DNA from 3 places in the Psychromonas saccharinae genome. Region 3 is predicted to be linked to each of the others. Evidence: predicted binding sites of a transcription regulator. Region 3 holds the regulator's gene; each other region holds the start of a gene.

The links. Region 3 encodes ArgR, which controls arginine synthesis, uptake and breakdown. Its sites were predicted from a motif close to ANTGAATANNTATTCANT; they were not measured.
Region 1: the regulator ArgR is predicted to act here: its motif matches at 2,688-2,705, upstream of argC (N-acetyl-gamma-glutamyl-phosphate reductase).
Region 2: the regulator ArgR is predicted to act here: its motif matches at 3,167-3,184, upstream of ACR30L_RS18050 (OadG family transporter subunit).

The regions. Positions count from the first base shown of each region.
Region 1 is NZ_CP195153.1:4,004,769-4,009,355, reverse strand. Features, by position in the region: gene ppc (phosphoenolpyruvate carboxylase) at 1-1,225, opposite strand, end outside; gene argE (acetylornithine deacetylase) at 1,407-2,552, opposite strand; gene argC (N-acetyl-gamma-glutamyl-phosphate reductase) at 2,806-3,816, shown strand; gene argB (acetylglutamate kinase) at 3,830-4,587, shown strand, end outside.
Region 2 is NZ_CP195153.1:4,032,681-4,037,267, forward strand. Features, by position in the region: gene ACR30L_RS18040 (sodium ion-translocating decarboxylase subunit beta) at 1-1,013, opposite strand, end outside; gene oadA (sodium-extruding oxaloacetate decarboxylase subunit alpha) at 1,023-2,837, opposite strand; gene ACR30L_RS18050 (OadG family transporter subunit) at 2,859-3,110, opposite strand; tRNA gene ACR30L_RS18055 (tRNA-Arg) at 3,805-3,881, opposite strand; tRNA gene ACR30L_RS18060 (tRNA-Arg) at 3,966-4,042, opposite strand; tRNA gene ACR30L_RS18065 (tRNA-Arg) at 4,108-4,184, opposite strand; tRNA gene ACR30L_RS18070 (tRNA-Ser) at 4,206-4,298, opposite strand; gene csrA (carbon storage regulator CsrA) at 4,467-4,587, opposite strand, start outside.
Region 3 is NZ_CP195153.1:131,735-136,321, forward strand. Features, by position in the region: gene mdh (malate dehydrogenase) at 189-1,133, opposite strand; gene argR (transcriptional regulator ArgR) at 1,511-1,963, shown strand; gene ACR30L_RS00620 (type IV pilin protein) at 2,094-2,492, shown strand; gene ACR30L_RS00625 (transglycosylase SLT domain-containing protein) at 2,504-4,453, opposite strand; gene ACR30L_RS00630 (ABC transporter ATP-binding protein) at 4,457-4,587, opposite strand, start outside.

The sequences.
Region 1 (4,587 bases), 620 kb from region 3:
GTGTTAATTCTGCAATGGTATCGCCATGACGCTCACCGTCTTGACGAATATCGAGTTTGACTAAATTGATACCAAAACAAGCGATGCGGCGTAAAATATCTAAAATCAAGCCATTTGCAATACTGTGCATGCCTGTTTTAATTAACGAGTTGTAACAAAGCTCAAGGGGGGTTTTTAATTGCTCTGTGCTTGTCACGATATCTTTCGCGCTGCTACTTAATCCTTGTAGTGTCGCACTAAGCGCTGTTCGCGTTTCTTTTAGCTCTTCACGCAGTTGACGTAAAATAACTCGGTACGGTGCATCTACACCTTCACCCACAGCTGCTTGCAATTCTGCGGAGCAATTATCCATGGATAATTCTTCCGTTAGTAGTTTGATATCATTGAGATATAAATCTACGGCAACCCAACGACTGGTTAGTAACACTTCTTCAGTTACTTTTGCGGTAACAAATGGATTACCGTCTCTGTCGCCCCCCATCCAAGATGTAAATTTAATGGGAGATGCATCGATAGGTAGTGAGATATCTAACTCTTTTTGTAAACTTTCATCAAGTTGACGAACATATTCAGGCACCGCTTCCCATAAGCTATTTTCAATAAATGCAAAGCCAGCTTTTGCTTCATCAACAGGTGTTGGGCGTACTTTACGAATATCATTGGTATGCCATGCTTGAGTTATTAATTCTTCAAGGCGTCCAAGTAATTTATCACGCTCTTTATCGGATATATCGTGAAGTTCAAGTAATGTTAAACAATCATTGATTGCAGTATGTTTATGAATAAGGGTACGACGAGTCACTTCTGTCGGATGTGCTGTGAGTACCATGTTCATCTGCAGTTCACTGACTGCATGTTGAATTGCTTCTTGACTGAGGTTTTCAGATTTTAAGCGTTGGATTAATTGCGATATGGGATCGGGAGAACAAACACTACGGTCGCAATGACGAGAGATACCATGAAATTGTTCAGCGATATTAGCCAGATTTAAAAAGTGAGTAAATGCTCGTGCAACTGGTAGTAGTTCATCATCGGATAGATTATTAAGTAAGTTAACGAGTGTTTCACCATCGTTTTCATTACCTGCGCGAGATGATTTAGAAAGTTGTCTAATGGTTTCTATTTTATCAAGAAACTCAGCACCTAAATGTTCACTGATACTTTTACCCAGCAGTTGTCCTAATAAGCCAACGTTGCTGCGTAAGTTCGCATATTCTTCTGTCATATATCCTATAATCCTTGTAATAAAATTACATTTATAAATAAAAAGGAATAACTAACTTATCATAACCGGTATAACAATCAATATAGCGTGAATAAAATCTATCCAAATTTATTCTTCTTTATATCAACTGGTAATTTAATTACATAAGTTAATTGCTTTCATGTGTTGTGTATTCTGTAGGCTAGCTGCAGTAGTGTTTTATCATTTTTTCAATAACACTTTTGGTTGGCTTGACGAATGAGAGGTCAAGATATTCGTCTGCTTGATGCGCCTGTGCAATATGTCCAGGGCCTAAAACAATCGTATCACAGCCAAGTTGTTGAATAAAAGGCGCTTCTGTACAGTAGTTCGCACTCTCTGCTGAGTTACCTGTATAGATTTCTGCATTTTCAATTAAATCTGAGTGTAATGGGCATTGGTATGAGGGAATTGGCTCATGTAAATGGTAAACATCAACACTTTTTGGATAACGTTTTTCAATTTCCGATAGTGCTTGCTTAATCATCATGAACAATTCATTTGTTGTCAGACCTGGAATGGGGCGCATATCGATGTGTAATTCACAGCAACCACATATTCTATTAGGGCTATCTCCACCATGAATCGCACCAAAATTAAGGGTTGGATAAGGAACTTTAAAATGCGGGTTAGAGTAGTTGTCTTTGAGTTTTTGTTGTACTTTTTTTAATTCATTAATAACGAGGTACATCACTTCGATTGCATTTAAGCCTGCTTCAGGATCGGAGCTATGACCTGTTCGCCCTGTGATACGAATACCTTCAGACATATTTCCTTTATGCATCACAACAGGAGATAATCCAGTTGGCTCACCTATAATGGCATAATCGGGTTTAAACTTTTTTTGTTGCCCTATTTGTTGCGCGCCAGCCATGCTTGTTTCTTCATCGGCAGTCGCTAAAATACGTAGGGGTTTCTTAAGCTTTGTTAAATCGATCTCTTTTAGTGCTTCAATAATAAATACAAAAAAGCCTTTCATATCGATGGTGCCTAAACCATATAAACGATCGTCTTTTTCAACTACTGTAAAAGGATCTGTTGTCCAAAGCTTCTCGTCATAGGGAACGGTGTCGGTATGTCCTGAAAGTAATAAACCGCCATCACCTTCACCTAAGGTCGCGATTAAGTTATATTTACCAGGCGCATTTTTTACTGCTTCGATTTCATTTTTGAAACCAAGTTGCTCAAGCCACGTAGCCAATTGATTAATGACCTGTAAATTACTTTGATCCCATGACGAGTCGGTTGAACTGATTGATGGGATAGCGATAATATCTTTATATAGGTTTAAAAATGGGGGCAATGACATAGTGCACCTTTAAATAAATCGAGAAAAATTGTGTTGTATATAAAGGAAGAATAGTTTGTTAATAACAATTATCTTTCACAACACAATAGCAGATTAAATGATCAAGTAAATACCTTAAAATAAATATTCATTAATATTGAATAAATAGTCACTTCTGGTTACTATGTGTTTTTGATCGTGAAGTAAAGATCTAGACTACATTTCTTTGCGATTCTTGTCGTTTTTTTAGAGTCAACAAAACAGGAACTTCTTTATGTTAAAAGCCATTGTTGTGGGTGCTAGCGGATATACTGGCGCAGAATTAGCACATTTTCTAACCCGTCATCCCGACATCGAATTGGCTGGTTTATATGTTTCTGAAGGTAGCTTAGATAAGGGTAAAAAGTTATCCAGTCTTTATGGTAACTTACTCGGTGTAGTTGATATGCCATTACAACCACTTGGTAACAGTGGCATTGAAGCGGCCTGTAAAGGTATCGACATTGTTGTTTTAGCAACTGCGCATGAAGTTAGCCACGATCTTGCGCCATTATTTTTAGCGCAAAATACTGTTGTTTTTGATTTATCCGGTGCATTTCGAGTTAATGAAAGTGGTTTTTATGATAAGTTTTATGGTTTTACACATCAACATCCACAATTACTTGAAAAAGCGGTTTATGGTTTAGCTGAATGGAATGCTGAAGCGGTTAAAAATACTGATCTTATTGCAGTGCCTGGGTGTTATACAACCGCATCATTAACAGCTCTAAAGCCTTTGGCTGAAGCGGGTTTAATCAAAGCGGGAACTAAACCGACAATTAATGCGACCAGTGGTGTGAGTGGCGCGGGACGAAAAGCAAGTGTAGTGAGTAGTTTCTGCGAAGTTAGTTTACAACCTTATGGTGTGTTTACCCATCGTCATAAACCTGAAATTGATCAGCATTTGGGATTGCCGGTGGTCTTTACACCACATTTAGGTAGCTTTAAACGCGGAATTTTAGCCAGTATTAATGTGCAACTAAAAGCTGGCGTGACTGCAGAGCAAGTTAATCAAGCTTATCAAGAAGCCTATGCAGATAAACCTATTGTTCGTTTGATGGATGGAACGTTCCCTGCACTTAAAAATGTTGTAGGGACACCTTACTGTGATTTAGGTTGGGCTGTTGAAGGAGAAGACTTGGTTGCATTTAGTGCGATTGATAACCTATTAAAAGGTGCGTCATCACAAGCAATACAATGCATTAATTTGCGTTTTGGTTTTGCTATTACAACGTCACTTTTATAAACAGGATAGAATCATGACAAGCGCATTAAAACCTTTATTGATTAAGCTCGGCGGTGCAGTACTTGAAAATGAGCAGGCATTAACCAATTTATTTTCGGCTTTAACTGCATATCTAAAAGATAAACAACGTCCATTGTTATTAGTACATGGTGGTGGTGTTATTGTTGAAGATGTTTTAAAAAAAATGAACATCGTTAGTCAGAAGAAAAATGGTTTAAGAATTACGCCTTTTGAACAAATTCCCTATGTTGCAGGTGCACTAGCAGGAACATCAAATAAACTTTTGATGGCAAAAGCGTTACAAGCTGGTCTTTCTGCCGTTGGCTTATCGCTTGCAGATGGTTTTAGTTGTAAAGTGACACAAATGGATCCAGATCTTGGCGCGGTTGGTCTTTGTAGTCCAAACAATCCTTCATTAATCAATGGATTACTTGCTGGTGGCCATCTACCTGTTATTTCCTCGATTGGCATTGGTGATGATGGGCGTTTATATAACGTTAATGCAGACCAAGCTGCGATTGCTATTTGTGAGTTAATTGATGCAGAGCTTGTGTTCTTATCCGATGTTGATGGTGTTTGGGACGATAAAAAACAGGTTATTCCTGAATTAGGTACTCAATTAGCAGATAAACTCATTGCTGAGAATGTGATTCAAGATGGCATGGCTGTCAAAGTAAAAGCAGCATTGCAAGCCGCAGAACAATTAGGTTATGTTATGTTGGCAAGTTGGAAAAACCCAGATAATTTAGTGTCATTGCTTGCCGGACAAGC
Region 2 (4,587 bases), 590 kb from region 3:
TTGTTTGCCACACGTGCAGCCATCGGAACAGCAGAGACGCCAGCAGCACCAATAAGTGGATTAATTGGGTTTTTAGAAAATTTACCCATCAATTTTGCCATCATAATACCGGAGGCAGTACCAATTGAAAATGCAATCGCCCCCAAGGCTAAGATGCCTAATGTTTCCAAGTTTAAGAATTTATCTGCTGATAGTTTTGAACCAACACCTAATCCAAGGAAAATAGTAACAATATTGATTAACTCATTTTGTGCCGTATGACTTAAACGATCAACAACACCTGATTCACGCATTAAATTACCTAAGCAAAACATACCAATTAATGGTGTCGCAGCGGGCAAAAATAGAATGGTTAACATCAAGACAGCAAGTGGAAAAATAATTTTTTCCTTTTTGCTAACGACGCGTAACTGTTCCATTTTTATTGAGCGTTCTTCTTTTGTCGTTAGTGCTCGCATAATAGGCGGTTGGATAATAGGCACCAACGCCATATATGAATAAGCAGCAACAGCAATAGCACCAAGTAAATCAGGAGCTAACTTAGAGGCTAAGAAAATTGCTGTCGGCCCATCTGCGCCACCGATAATCGCAATCGCAGAAGCATCTTGTAGAGTAAATTCAAATCCTGGAATTAAGTTAAGTAAAATAGCACCAAATAGCGTTGCAAAAATACCAAACTGAGCCGCAGCGCCTAAAAACAATGTTTTAGGATTCGCAATCAATGCACCAAAATCGGTGAGAGCCCCTACCCCCATAAAAATAATTAATGGGAAAATCCCCGTTTCAATACCAACATGGTAGATGTAATAAAGCACCCCACCATCTTCAGTAAACCCTGCATTAGGAATATTCGCCAATATTGCCCCAAAACCAATAGGGAGTAATAATAATGGCTCAAATCCACGAGCAATCGCTAAGAATAAAAGGATGCAACCAACCGCAATCATGACTAGGTCGACTAAGGCAAAGTTAGCAATCCCTGTGTCCATCCAAAGTTTTATTAATCCGTCCACATGATTCCCTTAACCGATTGTAAACAGTGGTTCACCCACTATTACAGCATCGCCTTCTTTGACTAATATAGCTTGTACTACGCCTGCATTAACCGCTCTGATTTCAGTTTCCATCTTCATCGCTTCCAACACAAGCAGTACATCCCCTTCGCTTACTTGATCACCTTGTTTTGCGAGTACCTTAAAAACATTACCAGCCAATGGCGCAGTAAGATCTTCCCCTTCTCCAGCAGGTGCTTGTACTGGCGCAGCGGTCGATGTGGTCAAGTTTGCCGTAGGAGCCGCAGGAACAATACCATCGATACTGCCCTCAGGACCAACCTGCACAGTAAATAACTGACCATCTACAGCAACAGAATATGTCTCTGCTTTGCTTTTAGTCGCGGCTTTAACCGGTGCAGAAGAAGCGACATCATCGACACTCGGAACAGGCTCAAACGCATCTGGATTATCTCTGTTTTGTAGGAACTTCAACCCAATTTCAGGGAATAAAGCATAAATCAGTGCATCATCAATTTCTTGTTCAGCAAGCTTAATTCCTTTTTCTGTCGCCACTTTTTTTAACTCGGAAATAATATGATCCATTTCTGGCTTAATATTATCTGCAGGTCGACATGTAATAGGTTGGCCACCGTCTAACACTTTTTCCTGTAACTCTGTATTAACAGGTGCGGGTGTTGCACCGTACTCACCTTTTAAAACCCCAGCCGTTTCTTTAGTGATATTTTTATAACGCTCTCCCATCAACACATTGATCACGGATTGTGTCCCCACAATTTGTGATGTCGGTGTTACTAATGGAATATAACCAAGATCTTTACGGACAACTGAAATTTCTTTCAATACTTCATCCATCTTATCCGCAGCGCCTTGCTGTTTTAATTGGCTTTCCATATTGGTCAACATACCACCGGGTACCTGAGCAATTAAAATTCGAGGATCAACCCCTTTTAATTCACCTTCAAATTTCCCATATTTTTTACGAACATCACGGAAATAAGCAGAAATCTCTTCGAGTTTATGTAAATCTAATCCGGTATCACGCGCCTCACCCTCTACCATTGCAACGAGAGTTTCTGTTGCAGAGTGTCCATAGGTCATACTCATAGAAGAAATAGATGAATCAAGAATATCGACTCCTGCATCAATTGCTTTTTGTTGAGAAGCTAAACTTAAGCCCGTCGTTGCATGACAATGGAGTGCGAGAGGAATATCAGTACTGGCTTTAATTTTAGTAACTAACTCTTCAGCTGCATAGGGTTTAAGTAATCCAGCCATATCTTTTATGCATAATGAATGACAGCCCATATCTTCGAGTCGTTTAGCTGTATCAACCCAATTATCAATGGTATGAACAGGGCTGGTTGTATAAGAAATCGCCCCTTGAGCATGCCCGCCAACTTTAATGGCCGCTTTAATCGCTGCTTCAAAATTACGCACGTCATTCATCGCATCAAAAATACGGAACACATCAACACCGTTCTCGTGTGCACGTTCAACAAATTTTTCAACAACATCATCAGCATAGTGGCGATAGCCTAATAAATTTTGGCCACGTAATAACATTTGTTGTGGTGTATTGGGCATAACTGCTTTTAATTCACGAATGCGATCCCAAGGGTCTTCTCCTAAATAACGAATGCAAGAGTCAAACGTTGCGCCTCCCCAACTCTCAATCGACCAATACCCCATTTGATCGAGTTTTGCTGCGATAGGTAACATATCATCGATACGCATTCGGGTAGCAAATAAAGACTGATGCCCATCGCGCAATACTAATTCAGTGATTGCTAGTGGTTTAGACGCGTTCTTATTTTTATTCATTTTATCATTCCCTCTAAGATTTTATGCCGTTGTTCTTTTACGGTATTGCATGACAGCAGAGCTGATAGCCGCAACAACTTTTGGATCGATATCTGATGACTGAGGCTTAATTGCCTTTTGGACTGGCTTAGTCGCGACGGTAGGTTGATCTGCGTGTACAAACATTGCTAATAACTTGATAGCAATCATCAATAAACCTAAAAACATAAATACAAAGGTCATTCCTAACCCTAACAGCGTCATTGCCTTTAATAATAACTCGGTAATATCCATACTTTATATCCTATAGTTGTAGGTAACAGATCAATATTTATAGATGCATTCGTTATTCTGAATAAATATTCATAGCCATTTATTTTTTTATGGTTTTCAAAAAGACTAAATAAGTCGCAGACCTCTCTTTATGCCCCCTTAAAAGTCAAATAAAAAGCTATTTCTTTGTTAAAACCACTAAATTAACTATTTCATAATAGTTGATGAGCTTTACTGTGGGAACAGCATATCATACGAAATATTGTGCTCAATTGAAAGACAAGCAATATTGTGAACACCGATAAACTAAACACTAAAAATAATATGCTTATAAATAAAAGCTATTCAGTGCCAAATACGACTGTAAAAGCACTATTGCCAAGTCAAATTTCAATCAAAACGGTTTTATTTATTATGCTGAAACAAAAAGTATAAATATTCATTTAAGCTGAATACTTATATAAATTAACCAATACCCTCGGGGATACAGATGTAAAACTCCGATAAATTAACAATAAAACCAGCTGAGAACACTTTATTATAAGACCCTTTTAACATTTAATTTTGCTGTCAAGATCATAAAAAACAAGGAAAAAAATTTAGGAAAGCTTGGGATGTGATTTTTGTGCTTAATAACTCTTTTTTATACCCGACAATCATGAAATAAATCGAAAATAGAAAAATCATGAAAAAAGAAAGAGAGGAAATAAAGAGATGGTGCGGGTGAAGGGATTCGAACCCCTGACCGCCTGGTTCGTAGCCAGGTACTCTATCCAGCTGAGCTACACCCGCATGGTGTCATAATATTAAGTGGTTTAATATTATTAAGCTCTTAAAAACAAAAAAACTTACCGAAGTAAGCCTATTATCAAAGAATGGTGCGGGTGAAGGGATTCGAACCCCTGACCGCCTGGTTCGTAGCCAGGTACTCTATCCAGCTGAGCTACACCCGCCGCGATATTCTTTTGTTTTTAATTTTTTATTCTTAATACGCACATCTGTTACTACTAATAAAAGATGGTGCGGGTGAAGGGATTCGAACCCCTGACCGCCTGGTTCGTAGCCAGGTACTCTATCCAGCTGAGCTACACCCGCTTTAAGAATCTTTTAACAAAATGGCGGTGGAGGAGAGATTCGAACTCTCGAACAGGCTATAAACCCGTTACTCCCTTAGCAGGGGAGCGCCTTCGGCCACTCGGCCACCCCACCGTCGTCTTGTTGGCGCACATATTACTGTCTTATAAAAACAAGTCAAACATTTTTTAACAATCTTATTCTATTTGACTATTAAACAAGCAACTCATGACTTATGAGTGAACAACATCCCCTCTTAAAGCAAAAAAGAGCAATTAAGCTCTTTTATATTCGTTGCAATAATTAACTATTACCGTTCTCTTTTTCTGCTTGAATACGCATGTAAATCTCTTCACGATGCACTGATACTTCCTTCGGTGCATTAACACCAACACGTACCTGATTACCTTTTACACCTAAAACA
Region 3 (4,587 bases):
AATGATGGTGTTAAAGAAAATATGCCCGTAGAAAACTGCATGTTTTTAATTAATCATGCAGTACTCGCTAACCATCTATTTCCTTTTTTGATGCAATATCACGTTATTTCACGATTGTTTTTCATATCAATTTAAGTATTGAAGGAAAAAGTTAATTTTGCCACTGATATTTTTGTTTTAATTGATTTTTATTTTGTTTTTATAAAATCAATTCCCTTTTGAATATCTGCATGTAGTATTTTTATCATATCTTGTTTTGTTTTCTCCTCGAATGGACTTAATTCTCCAAAAGGTAAAACCCGTTCAATACCATGCACGCCTAATAATAAAGGTTGAGTAAAAAAAGGAGAGCAGGGGTTACCACCATCAACATATGCATTTTCAATAATACCTTGTTTCCCTAATAGGGCTTTGACAAGGCTAACGCAGAAAATGGAGGCTGCATGTGCCATTGATAGGGTTGCGGAGCCACTACCTGCTTTGGCTTCTATGACTTCTGTGCCGGCATTTTGAATACGTTTGGTTAGTTCAATCACTTCTTCTTCCGTGAATTTAACCCCTTGTACTTGTGAAAGAACTGGTAATATTGTTTTACCACTGTGGCCTCCAATTACACTGATATGAACATATTCAGCGGGAATACCTTTTTCTTCGGCAATAAAATCTTCTGCACGAATAATATCAAGAGTCGTTATACCAAACAGTTTGCGTTTATCGTAAATATTGGCTTTTTTTAATACTTCCGCTGCAAGTGCAACGAGTGTGTTAATCGGATTCGTAATTATCCCAATACATGCGTTGGGTGAAATTTCAGCTATATTTTCAATAATGTATTTAACGGTATTTGCATTGTTATTGAATAAATCGGCTCTATCCATACCCGGTTTTCTAGCGATACCTGCACAAATAATAATAACGTTGGCATCTTTGATTGTATTCTTAAGTCCATCGTCTCCGCTATAGCCTTCAACTTGAATACTTGTTGGTATATGGCTTAAATCTTTAGCGACTCCCGGTGTCATTGGATTGGTATCGTATAGTGATAAAATAGAATTTTCTGGTAAATTAATTTTTAATAATAAAGATAATGCTTGACCAATTCCGCCTGCTGCCCCTATTACTGCTACTTTTATGCTACCCATAGAAACCTCCAAAAGTGATCATAACTTTAAATAGATTAGTCTTCTTTTTTTTAAAAAGTAGAGATTTCGTTGAGATGATTGTTTGAATGTGATCAATACAAGTAAATCGGGTGAATAATGCACAATTTAGAGAGGTGATAGTGGTCGAACCTTTTCATATTTGAATGCGCTTTATGGCATTTAAAATTTCTTATTGTATTGACGATTTATTTCTCATTGGTGATTGGCATAGCATGATGATGGAAATAAAGGTACAATTCACCAAAATAAATATGAATATTTATGCATATTTATTAACGATTTATTTATTGATAATTGTTTTTATCTTACAGTTATTTCCCTAGAAATTTGTTTTAGAGTTATTCAATATGAAGCACACGATCGAATTAATGGACTTTTTTAGAGATTTGTTAAAAAAAGAACGATTGAGTTCACAGGGTGAAATTGTAGACGCTTTATTACAAGCGGGTTTTCATAATATTAATCAATCTAAAGTTTCTCGCATGTTGAGTAAATCGGGTGCCGTGCGTACACGCAATGCTAAAGGTGAGATGGTATATTGTTTGCCTGCTGAGTTAGGCATTCCGATGACCACGAGTCCACTTAAGAACTTAGTGCTTGATATTGATCATAACGAAAGCCTTATTATTATTCATACAAGCCCCGGTGCAGCTCAACTTATTGCGCGTTTACTTGATTCTATTGGTAAAGCAGAAGGTATTCTTGGGACGATTGCCGGTGATGATACCGTCTTTATTACGCCCGTGAGTTGCAAAGATATGAAAGTCACACTTGAGGTTATTAAAAAACTATTTGCTTAGCCGTTAAACATGAATAATTAATAAATCCCATTTTTGCAATCCGGTCGATTACTTTCTACACTGATATTAGTTATCTCAATATCATCTGTTATTTTAAGAACTGAAGCTGAGGAGAGTGGTCGTTTCATTGATGGAAAGTAAATCTGGATTTACGTTAATTGAGTTATTAATTGTAATTGCCATTGTGGCCATTCTATCTTCGCTTGCCTACCCATCCTACCAATCTCATATCATACAAAGCCGACGAACTGATGCGCAAACTGAATTATTGAAGGCACAATTGAAGCAAACTAATTTATATATTTTAAGTAGTTATTCAAATTTAGCAGCCAGTGTTGGTTTACCAACAGATCACGATTATTATAACTTTAGTGTTGTTTCTGCGGGGGTAAAAACCTATTTGATGAAAGCTGAAGCTAAAATGGATGCGTCACAGTATCGAGATGTGGTCGATTGCCGGACTTTGTTTATTGATCAAAACAGCCATCATACAAGTGATGGCAGCACTGATAATAATCAGTGCTGGTAGATGTTATATATTTAAAAGTGTGTATTAATTTCTTGGTTGGTTAAAAACTCAAGCGGTTTATCTAAGATATGTTGATAAATAACATTATAAGCGAGTACATTTTTCACATAACGTCGGGTTTCATTATAGGGAATGCTTTCGACCCAACTATCCATTGATAAATTGTTCTTTTGTGCATTAGCAAGCCAGCGATCAACTCGGTTAGGTCCTGCATTATAGGCGGCTGTAGCGAGGACTCGGTTACCTTGATAACGCTCTAAAAGCATATTCAGATAAGCACCTCCAAGTTGTAAATTGATTTCACCTTCCGATAATTGCGCAGTGCTTTTATAATCAGTTAAACCAATTTTACGTGCAGTTTCCTTCGCAGTACCTGGCATTAATTGCATATAACCTTTTGCACCAGCGGGGGAATTAGCATATTCATCAAAAGAACTTTCCTGACGTGTAATGGCATAGATATAACTTGAAGCTATTTTGTATTTATCTGCCGTGTAATTAAATATATCAGGTTTTACTTCTGGGAAACGGATATTTAATGCATCCCAACTTTTAGATCGGATGCTTGCAACAACAGAAAGATGGGACCATCCGTTTTGTTTTGCATATAAACCCAATTGTCTTTGTTGATCAATATTTTTTCCTTGAAGTAATCCTTCCCATTCACGTTTTAATAATGTGATGTGTTTTTGAAAAAATAATTCACCTATATGCGCAAGTGCTGTCTCATAAGGACTTAAGCTTTTGAGATTGTTAGGTACAACAAGGGCATTAAATTGATAGGTTAGCCCTAATTTCTGAGCCGCTAAAAAACCGTAATAAGTACGGGTGTTAGCAAGCTTTTTATATAATAAATCTGCCTTTTGCGATGCATTATTATTTTCAAAAACACGGGCTTGCCAATATTGCCATTTACTGTTTAATTTTTGGGATGCGGATAATTGTTGTATCCAAAATTCAATATCAGCCCAGTTATTATGTTTGATGGCATAACGGATGCGTCGCTCGACCAGTGAATCGTCATGTAAACTGGGGAGTTCTTTATCTAGCCATGGAAATAAAGCGCTTCTTTCGTGGATCAGAATACGATTTACCAAGTATTTTTTTAGTGTGTTTTTTTCGGATGCATTAAACCCTATTCTTTTATTATAAAGTGCGTAAGCGTCCATCCCGAGATTAATATTTTTTCTCGCTAATCTTTGAATAGTGGGAATTAATAAGTCGTATTGGCTGTCTTTACGCTGTTTAAATAAATCATTGGTTAATATTTTTTCTGGCGCTTGATTTACATCGAGTAATTCTTGTGCGAGAGATTGATTCGACGTATTTATCAATTTACTGAGATAACGGAGTAAAGACGTTTGGTTACTTTGATATGCTAATTTAAATCGTTCCCAAATTAATGGTTGGGTGATTTTTTTATTGGCAAAGTAATAAGCTAAAACAGGATCACAAGCGTTTGGTAATGAATATCCAGTTAACCATGTTTTTTCGACATCAGGCCATATTTTTTGTGCTTTATTTAAGGCTATTTTTGCTTGGAATTGATAACACTTTAAATCTCTTGATTTTGGCAGCGCAGGGTAAAATGTAAGATATTCTGACCAATATCTATTTTTAGCTAAGTAATATAAATAACTACGTTGTAAATCATTACTGATTTTATGTTCTGAATTTTTTTTAATAAACGCTTGAATGGTTGGTAAATTTGCCGGACTAAAGTTTTCCTTAAGGTATGCATAATCAAGCAAGTAGCGTAAAGGGTAATCACCTAATACTTGAGATTGCTGTTGTGCTTCAAGCCATAATCCCTGTTCCTGGAGTTTAACCGTATTGGCATAGAGAGTCCGTTGCTCGTCTAATGTCAGTGCTTGGGTTAAGCTCGACTGAAGTAACAAACTAAAGAACAGACAAGATATTTTTTTAATCGGAGTTAATGTACTAATAATTTTATATCCCATTGGTTATACCATCGCAGATGACAATAATAATTGTGTATATTCATGTTTTGGCCGACTAAAAATCGCATCGGTTTCGCCTTGTTCTACTATCTTACCTGTTTGCATGACTAAAACGCGATGACTAATTGATTTAA